One region of the Streptomyces sp. NPDC102258 genome, then DNA from elsewhere that is predicted to be linked to it. Evidence: riboswitches for the same ligand, from Rfam matches in the RefSeq annotation. Region 1 holds a riboswitch; the other holds the start of a gene.

Evidence for each region. Region 1 has a riboswitch for cobalamin ahead of ACZ6ZT_RS01970 (ABC transporter substrate-binding protein). Riboswitches for the same ligand answer to the same signal wherever they lie in the genome.
Region 2: linked by a shared signal. The riboswitch ahead of cobN (cobaltochelatase subunit CobN) and the one ahead of ACZ6ZT_RS01970 (ABC transporter substrate-binding protein) in region 1 are both predicted to bind cobalamin.

What each region holds. Positions count from the first base shown of each region.
Region 1 is NZ_JBVJLO010000001.1:419,116-423,984, forward strand. It holds gene ACZ6ZT_RS01955 (NAD(P)H-dependent amine dehydrogenase family protein) at 1-121, shown strand, start outside; gene ACZ6ZT_RS01960 (carboxymuconolactone decarboxylase family protein) at 118-597, shown strand; gene ACZ6ZT_RS01965 (GMC oxidoreductase) at 659-2,314, opposite strand; cobalamin riboswitch at 2,531-2,670, shown strand; gene ACZ6ZT_RS01970 (ABC transporter substrate-binding protein) at 2,706-3,698, shown strand; gene ACZ6ZT_RS01975 (FecCD family ABC transporter permease) at 3,695-4,738, shown strand; gene ACZ6ZT_RS01980 (ABC transporter ATP-binding protein) at 4,747-4,869, shown strand, end outside.
Region 2 is NZ_JBVJLO010000025.1:37,671-42,539, forward strand. It holds gene cobG (precorrin-3B synthase) at 1-1,109, opposite strand, end outside; cobalamin riboswitch at 1,320-1,445, shown strand; gene cobN (cobaltochelatase subunit CobN) at 1,486-4,869, shown strand, end outside.

The DNA of each region.
Region 1 (4,869 bases):
CGCCGTCGGCCGGCTGGTCGGCGCCATCGACTGGCTGGTCGAGGCGGAGCCAGGGCTCTACGACGCGCTCGACGTCCCGCTGCGACCCGCAGTCGGCAAACTCGGAAGGAAGCAGTCATGAGGATCGACGTCCCCGAAGGGCAGCACCCGATCGAATACGTCTGGGGCGACATGGTCCCCGGCATCGGCATGGCCGCCGCCAACTTCTCCCTGTCGGTCTACGCCCACACCACCCTGGGCCTGCGCGAGTTCGAGGCCGCCCGGCTGCGCATCGCGCAGATCAACGGCTGCGTCTTCTGCCTCGACTGGCGCACCGACCGGGACGGCGAGAAGGTCGAGGAGGACTTCGCCGACGCCGTGACGCAGTGGCGCACCACCGACGCCTTCGACGACCGCACCCGGCTGGCGGCGGAGTACGCCGAGCGCTACGCCCTCGACCACCACCACCTGGACGAGGAGTTCTGGGAGCGGATGACCGCGCACTACAGCCAGCTGGAGATCGTGGAGCTGAGCATGAGCATCGGCTCCTGGCTCGCCTTCGGCCGGCTCAACCACGTCCTGGGCCTCGACAGCGTCTGTGTGCTGCCGGGCGGCTGACACGGCCCGGGGCCGGACGGGGGATCGTCGCCCTCCGTCCGGCCCCGGGGCCCCGTCCCGCTCAGAGGTCCGTGGCGATGATCTTCTCGATGTTGCGCTCGGCGAGGGCCGTGATCGTCACGAACGGATTGACGCTGGTGTTGCCGGGGATCAGCGCTCCGTCGATCACGTACAGGCCGGTGTAGCCGCGCAGGCGGCCGTAGTTGTCGGTGGCCTTGTTCAGTACCGCGCCGCCGAGCGGGTGGTACGTGAGGTGGTCGCCCCAGACCTTGTTGACTCCGAACAGGTCGGACCGGTAGATCGTCCCCTCCTTCGCGTTGATCTTGTCGAAGATGGTCTTCGCCATGTCGATGGACGGCTGCTTCCAGGCCGTCTGCCAGTCCAGCTCGACCTTCCCGGTGGCGGCGTTCCAGCTGAACCGGGCCCGGTTGGGGTTCTTCGTGATCGAGAGGTAGAAGGAGGCGTACGTCTCGATCCCGGTCGGCAGCGGTGCCACCTCGGCGAAGGCCCCGCCCGCGTCCCAGTTGTCGATGCCGCCGCAGGGGATGGAGGCCTGCACCTTGCCGGTGGGGTCCCAGAGGTGGTTCGCGCGGCCGCACATGACGTTGCCGTTGTCGCCCCAGCCCTTGCCGACCTCGTCGTTCAGGTTGGGCAGCGCGCCGGTGGCCTTCAGCGCGACCAGGAGCTTGCTGGTGCCCACGCTGCCCGCCGCGAAGAACACCTTGTCGGCGGTGACCGTCTTGGTGGCGACGACCGCCCCCGTGGTGTCGAGCTGCTCCATGACGACCGCGTAGCCGCCACCGCCCGAGGGGGAGACGGTGGTGACCCGGTGCAGGGGCGAGATGGCGACCTTGCCGGTCGCCTTCGCGGCGGCGAGGTAGGTCTTCTGGAGCGATTTCTTGCCGGCGTTGTTGCCGTAGAGGATCTCGCCGTCGATCGCGGACTTGGGGACGGTCCCGGCGACCTCCTGCTTCATGTAGTCCCAGTCGTAGACGTCCGGGACGAAGACGAAGGGGAAGCCGGAGCGCTGGGCGTGCTTGCGGCCGACCCGGGCGAACTGGTAGCAGTCCACCGTCTCGAACCAGTTGGGGTCGACGAGACCCACGCCGAGCCCGGCGTTGGCGCGCGGGTAGTAGGTCGAGTACATCTCGTCGGCGTCCACCGAGGGCAGGATGGCCGGGAAGTTCTGCCGCCTGGGCGTCACCGCCATGCCGCCGTTGACGAGCGAGCCGCCGCCGACCCCGCGGCCCTGGTAGACGATGATCCCGCCCATCTCCTCGGCATCGAGGATGCCCGTGTACCGGGGCACGTCCTTGTCGATGGGGAAGCCGAGGAAGTTGCTGAGCGGGGCCTTCGTCCGGGTGCGCAGCCAGTACGAACGGTAGTCGGGCTTGGTGGTGTTGGCGAAGATCTTGCCGTCGCTGCCGGGGGTGTCCCAGGCCATGCCCATCTCGATCATGTGGACGTCGACCCCGGCCTGGGCGAGCCGCAGCGCGGCGACCGAGCCGCCGTAGCCGGTGCCGATCACGAGCGCCGGGACGTGGGCCCCGGAGTCGATCGGAGCGTTCGCGGCGGCGGTACCGACGACGGTTTTCGCCTGGGCCGGTGTCGTGTTGACCGCGAGGGCCATGGCTCCAAGAATGGAACCGGTTCCAGCGATGAATCCACGACGCGAAACGCCCTTGGAAACCTTGCTGTGCAGGCTTTTGTCACGCATGTGACCTTCCTCACTCTCGATGGAGTGAGAACAAGTTCTAACGGCGACCGCGAAACAAGTCACTACATACGGCGAGGTAACTTGCGGCCGCGAAAACGGTGGATCGTCGCGCCTTCGAGCCCTGCCGCCCTTGCCCTGCGGAACCCGGTCCGGGCCTCCGGCGTATTCGGGCCCGGTGCGATCGGGGGAGCGACCGGCGTTACGGGTGAAAGGCGGCCTCTGGCAGACTTGGCCGGGTTGTCCGGGCGGCGCAGGACAGGAAACCGGTGCGAATCCGGTGCGGTCCCGCCACTGTGACCGGAATCCCGTCCGCGGGATCCCGGGAGTCAGACACTGACGCGCCGCCTCTTCACTTCGACCGGGGACGAGGATCCCCCGGAGAGGCCTTCCCATGTCGCGTTCTTCCCGCGCCGCCCTGCGCTCCTCTGCCGCCTTCGCCTGCCTGCTACCGCTCGCCGCCTGCGGCGGACCCGCCGGGGCGGACCGGCCCGACTCCGGCGCGAAGGCCGCGCTCGGGTTCCCGTACACCGTCACCAACTGCGGTGTCACCAGCACCTATCAGGCCCCGCCGGGGCGGGCCGTCACCATGAACCAGCACGCCACCGAGATCATGCTCGCCCTCGGGCTCCAGGACCGGATCGCGGGCACGGCCTACCTCGACGACTCCGTGCTCCCCGCCTACCGGGCCGCCTACGACAAGACCAAGGTGCTGGCCAAGGAGTACCCCTCCAGGGAGGTCCTCCTCTCCGCCGGCCCCGACTTCGTGTACGGCGGCTACGCCAGCGCCTTCGACAAGGCGCAGGGCCGCGACCGCGAAGGACTGGCGAAGTCCGGCATCGACTCCCGCCTGAGCGTGGAGTACTGCACCGAGGGGCCCGTCGGCCTCGCCCAGCTGAAGACCGAGATCACCGAAGTCGCCCGCACCTTCGGCGTGCCCGAACGCGGCGCGGCGCTCATCGCCGACGAGCAGCGCCGCGTCGACGCCGTGACCGCACGGGTGAAGGACGGACCGAAGCCGTCCGTCTTCGTCTACGACTCCGGCGAGGGCTCCGCCTTCACCTCGGGAGGTGGCGGCATAGGCAACGAGATCGTCTCCCTGGCCGGGGGGACGAACGTCTTCGCCGACCTCAAGGACACCTTCGGCGACGTGTCGTGGGAGAAGGTCATCGAGCGCAAGCCCGAGGTGGTCCTCATCTACGACTACGGCGGCACCACCGTCGAGTCCAAGAAGCAACGCCTGGTGAACGACCCGGCGCTGGCGGGGGTTCCCGCCATCCGGGACCGCCGGTTCGTCGTGCTGCCGCTGTCCTCCGCCGTCCTCGGCGTACGCGTCGCCGACGCCGTCGAGTCCCTGGGCCGCCAGCTGCACCCCGACGCCCCGTGAAGCGGCGCCGGACCGCCGCCGTCCTCGTCCTGCTCGCCGTTCTGCTCGGCGCGTCCGCGGTGGCGGGGCTCGCGCTGGGCCCCGTACGCATCGGTCCCGGCAGGGTCCTCGACCTCGTGCTCGCCGGACCCGGAGCGCGCGGCGGGGCCTTCGCCTCCATCGTGTGGGACGTCCGCATGCCGAGGGTGGTCCTCGGGACGGTCGTCGGCGCCGGACTCGCCGTCGCGGGCGCCGTGCTCCAGGCCCTCGTCCGCAACCGGCTGGCCGATCCCTTCCTGCTCGGCGCCTCCTCGGGCGCCTCGGCGGGCGCCGTACTCGTCATCGTCTTCGGCAGCGCCGCGGGCGCCGGCGCCGCCGGGTTCGCGGGCGGGCCCGGGGTGCCGCTCGCCGCGTTCGCCGGGTCCATGGCCGCGCTCGTCGCCGTCTACGCGACGGCCCGGCGCGGCGGCACGATGACCACCGGCCGGCTGATCCTGGCCGGAGTCGCCGTGCAGTACGTCCTGTCCGCCCTGACCAGCCTGGTGCTCGTGCTGTCCGCGCGCCCCGACCAGATCCGCTCCGTGCTCTTCTGGACGCTGGGCGGCCTCGGCGGGGCCCGCAGGGACGAACTCGCGCTGCCCGTCGCCGCGCTGCTCGTCGGCACCGCGGTCCTCGTCGCCCTGGCCCGGCCGCTCGACCTGCTGCTCGCGGGGGAGGAGGGCGCGCGGACCCTCGGGCTCGACACCGGCCGGTTCCGGGCGGCCGTCTTCGTCCTCACCTCCCTCGTCATCGGGGTGCTGGTGGCCTACAGCGGAGCGATCGGCTTCGTCGGGCTGATGGTCCCGCACGCCGCCCGGATGGTGGTCGGCGCCGGGCACCGGGCGTTGCTGCCCGTCGCCGCGCTCGGCGGGGCGGTGTTCCTGACCCTGGCCGACCTGGTCGCCCGTACGGCCGCGGCGCCCGAGGAGATACCCGTCGGCGTGGTCACCGCGCTGGTGGGCGGACCGTTCTTCCTGTGGATGCTGCGCAGGTCCGGCCGGAGCGAAGGAGTGGCCGGATGACGGGGCCCATGGAGACCGTCGGGCGGCCGGTGGAACTCGCCGTGGAGGCCGTGCGTTACGAGACCGACGGGCAGACCCTGCTGCACGGCGTCGACCTCACCGCCCGCCCCGGTGAGACCGTCGGACTGGTC
Region 2 (4,869 bases), on a different contig from region 1:
AGCGGCCCGGGCGTCCGCCGTACGAGGGCCAGCGCGTCGGCGCGTACGTCGGCCCGGGACTTGGCGCAACCGGGCCGCCCGGTACAGGCGGTGACGGAGCGCCAGGGGTCTTCGGGGGTGGTGACGAGGCCGGCGTCGGCGGCGGCGGCGAGCGCGCGGGCGGCCGAGGGCCCGGTCAGTCCGGGGACGACGATCCCGCGCCAGGGTGTCAGCCGCAGCCCCGCGCGGCCGCCCGCTCGGGCCAGCGTGCGCCACTGGCCGCTGCTCAGCCGGCCGAGGGGGGCCAGTACGGACAGCGCGGCCCGCCCGTCCGCTCCGCGCACCAGCCCCGGCTCGGGCCCGTCACCCGGCGGGGGCACGGACGCGTCCGCGACCCGGCCGGTGATCCCGGCGGCGGCCAGCCGACCCGCCAACTCGTTGGTATCCAGGGCGTGTTCGGGGGGCAGTTCGCTCACCCGCCAGGCTCGCGTACCGGCCGACCGGGCGGCGTCGAGGAAGTGGCGGGCGGCGAGCAGCGCGGCCCGGGGGGCATGCTCCGCCGCGACGCGGACGCCCTCCCGGGCGCCGGCGGTGGACACCAGGGCCGTGCCGTCGGGGCGCGCGACCACGACGACGTCTCCGGCGAGGGCGGCCACGTCGCCGCGCCCGTCGTCGAGGGCGAACAGGAAGCGCCCGGAGAGCCCGGCCGCCGCCGGATCGGCGCACAACAGCCGGTCCAGCTCCGGCACCCAGGCCGACACATCGGGCAGGCCGGAGCGGTCCAGGCCGGTCAGCGGGGAGGCCACGATGTTGCGGACGCGCTCGTGCGAGGGCGCGGGGAGCAGCCCGGCCCGGTCCAGCAGCGCGGCGAGTTCCCCGCCGCAGGCCGCGCCGAGGCCGCGCAGTTGCGCGTTGCCGCGCGAGGTGAGGTCGAGGTGGCCGTCGCCGAGCCGGTCGGCGGCGTCGGCCAGCGCCACCGCCGCCGGGCCGTCGAGGAGCCCGCCGGGGATCCGGACGCGCGCCAGGAACCCGTCGTCCGCCGCGTGCAGGCGCAGCGCGCCGGGGCAGGCGTCACCGCGGTCCCGTATGACGGGTTCGTCCCGCGATGTGACGGAAGGGGGCTGGGGCATGGCCGCGAGCATACCCACGATTCCCCACGCCCGGCCTGTGTCAGACGCCACCCTCCCCACCCCGCAGCCCCCTCCCCCGTACGGTTCCCGCCGCCCCGTCGGCGTTTCGCGGCGCGGCCCCCGGGGCAGGTCCCCCGCGCTCCCGCCCGAGCGGGCCACCCCCACTCCCGGCCAGGGACGACGCCGCCTAGGATGACCTTCCGACGGGCCGTTCGGCCCGTCATCGCCGAGGACGGCGACATGGGAGGAAGCCCGGTGCGATTCCGGCGCGGTCCCGCCACTGTGAACCCCGCGGAGCGATCGGCGGGGTGAGTCAGGAACTCCCGTCGTCCTCACTGCCCGGGGCGCGGAAACCCCGAGGAAGGCCTGCCGCCGCATGATCCTGCTGCTGTCGACGTCCGACACCGATCTGCTGAGCGCTCGCGCCGCCGCGGACGGCCCCGTCCCGTACCGGTTCGCGAACCCCTCCCGCCTCCCCCTCGACGACCTCCCCGGGCTCCTCGACGGCGTCGGGCTGGTCGTCGTACGCCTCCTCGGCGGCCTCCGCGCCTGGCAGGAGGGCCTCGACGTCCTCCTGGCCCCCGGCCAGACCCGCCCGGTCGTGGTGCTGACCGGCGAACAGGCCCCGGACGCCCAGCTGATGGAGGCCTCCACCGTCCCCATCGGCATCGCGGCCGAGGCGCACGCCTACCTCGCGCACGGCGGCCCCGCCAACCTCGACCAGCTGGCCCGCTTCCTCTCCGACACCGTGCTCCTCACCGGCCACGGCTTCGAGCCCCCCGCCGCCTCCCCCACCTGGGGCCACCTGGAGCGCCCCGCCGCCGAGTCGGCCGAGGGCCCGCGCGTCGCGGTGCTCTACTACCGCGCCCACCAGATGAGCGGCAACACCGCCTTCGTGCACGCCCTCTGCGCGGCCATCGAGGCCAAGGGCGGCCGCCCCCTGCCGCTGTACGTGTCCTCCCTGCGCACCCCGGAGCCGGAACTGCTGGCCGAGCTGGCGGGCGTCGACGCGCTCATCACCACCGTCCTGGCCGCCGGCGGCACCCGCCCGGCCACCGCCTCCGCGGGCGGGGACGACGAGTCCTGGGACGCGGGCGCCCTCGCCTCGCTCGGCGTACCGATCCTCCAGGCCCTGTGCCTGACCGGCTCCCGCGGCGCCTGGGAGGAGAACGACGAGGGCCTCTCGCCGCTCGACGCCGCCACCCAGGTCGCGGTCCCGGAGTTCGACGGCCGCCTGATCACGGTGCCGTTCTCCTTCAAGGAGATCGACGAGGACGGCCTGCCCGCCTACGTCGCCGACCCCGAGCGGGCCGCCCGCGTCGCCGGCATCGCGGTGCGCCACGCCCGGCTGCGGCACATCGAGCGCCGCGACAAGCGGATCGCCCTCGTCCTGTCGGCGTACCCCACCAAGCACTCCCGCATCGGCAACGCCGTCGGCCTCGACACCCCGGCCAGCGCCGTGGAGCTGCTGCGCACCCTCATCGCGGGCGGCTACGACTTCGGCCCGGCGACCGATATCCCCGGCCTCGTCTCGGGCGACGGCGACGAGCTGATCCGCGCGCTGATCGAGGCGGGCGGCCACGACCAGGACTGGCTGACCGAGGAGCAGCTCGCCCGCAACCCGGTCCGCATCCCGGCGGCCGACTACCGCCGCTGGTTCGCCGAACTGCCCGCCGAGCTCCGCGAAAGCGTCGAGGAGCACTGGGGCGAGGCTCCCGGCAACATGTTCGTGGACCGTTCGGCGAACCCCGAGGGCGACATCGTCCTCGCGGCGCTGCGCCGCGGCAACCTGCTGATCCTGATCCAGCCGCCGCGCGGCTTCGGCGAGAACCCGATCGCGATCTACCACGATCCGGACCTGCCGCCCTCGCACCACTACCTGGCCGCGTACCGCTGGATCCAGGCGCGCGCGGAGGACGGCGGCTTCGGCGCCGACGCGATGATCCACCTGGGCAAGCACGGCAACCTCGAATGGCTGCCCGGCAAGAACGCCGGCCTCTCCGCCTCCTGCGCCCCGGACGCCGCCCTCGGCGACCTCCCCCTGATCTACCCCTTCCTCGTCAACGACCCGGGCGAGGGCACGCAGGCCAAGCGCCGCGTGCACGCCACCCTGGTCGACCACCTGGTGCCGCCGATGGCGCGCGCCGAGTCGTACGGGGACATCGCCCGGCTCGAACAGCACCTGGACGAGTACGCGCAGATCAGCGCCATGGACCCGGCGAAGCTGCCGGCGATCCGCGCGCAGATCTGGACGCTGATCCAGGCGGCGAAGCTGCACCACGACCTGGGCCTCGAAGAACGCCCGGACGACGAGGGCTTCGACGACTTCCTCCTCCACGTCGACGGCTGGCTGTGCGAGGTCAAGGACGCGCAGATCCGCGACGGCCTGCACGTCCTCGGCGGCGCCCCGACCGGCGAGGCCCGCGTCAACCTGGTCCTGGCGATCCTGCGGGCCCGCCAGATCTGGGGCGGTACGACGGCCCTCCCGGGCCTGCGCGAGGCCCTCGGCCTGGACGAGTCGGCCCCCACCCGCACCTCGGCGGACGCCGTCGAGGAGACGGCCCGCGCCCTGGTCCGGGCGATGGAGGACGCCGGCTGGTCCGCGGACGCGGTCGCCTCCGTCGCCGCCGGCCACCCCGCGGCGGTGGCGGACGTCCTCGCCTTTGCCGCCCGCGAGGTCGTCCCGCGCCTGGCGGGCACCACGGACGAGATCGCGCACGTCGTCCGGGCCCTGGACGGCGACTTCGTACCGGCGGGCCCCTCCGGCTCCCCGCTGCGCGGCCTGGTCAACGTCCTGCCGACCGGCCGCAACTTCTACTCGGTCGACCCGAAGGCCGTCCCCTCCCGGCTGGCGTGGGAGACGGGCCAGGCCCTCGCGGACTCCCTCCTCACCCGCTACCGCACCGACAACGACGGCGAATGGCCCGCCTCCGTCGGCCTCTCCCTGTGGGGCACGAGCGCGATGCGCACGGCGGGCGACGACATCGCGGAAGCCCTGGCCCTCCTCGGCGTCCGCCCGGTCTGGGACGAGGCCTCGCGCCGCGTCACGGGCATCGAGGCGATCCCGCTCACCGAACTCGGCCGCCCCCGCATCGACGTGACGCTCCGTATCTCGGGCTTCTTCCGCGACGCCTTCCCGCACGTCATCGGCCTGCTGGACGACGCGGTCCGGCTGGCGGCCGCCCTGGAGGAGCCCGCCGCGGACAACTACGTGCGTGCCCACGCCCAGGCGGACCTGGCCGAGCACGGTGACGAACGCCGCGCGACGACCCGTATCTTCGGCTCCCGCCCGGGCACCTACGGCGCCGGCATCCTCCAGCTGATCGACTCCCGCGACTGGCGCACCGACGCCGACCTGGCGGAGGTCTACACGGTCTGGGGCGGTTACGCCTACGGCCGCGGCCTGGAGGGCCGCCCGGCCCGCGCCGAGATGGAGTCGGCGTACAAGCGCATCACGGTGGCGGCGAAGAACACCGACACCCGTGAGCACGACATCGCGGACTCCGACGACTACTTCCAGTACCACGGCGGCATGGTGGCCACGGTCCGCGCCCTGCGCGGCACGGCTCCCGAGGCCTACATCGGCGACTCCACGCGCCCCGAAACGGTCAAGACCCGCACCCTGGTGGAGGAGACCAGCCGCGTCTTCCGCGCCCGCGTGGTCAACCCGAAGTGGATCGAGGCGATGCGCCGCCACGGCTACAAGGGCGCCTTCGAACTGGCGGCGACGGTCGACTACCTCTTCGGCTACGACGCCACG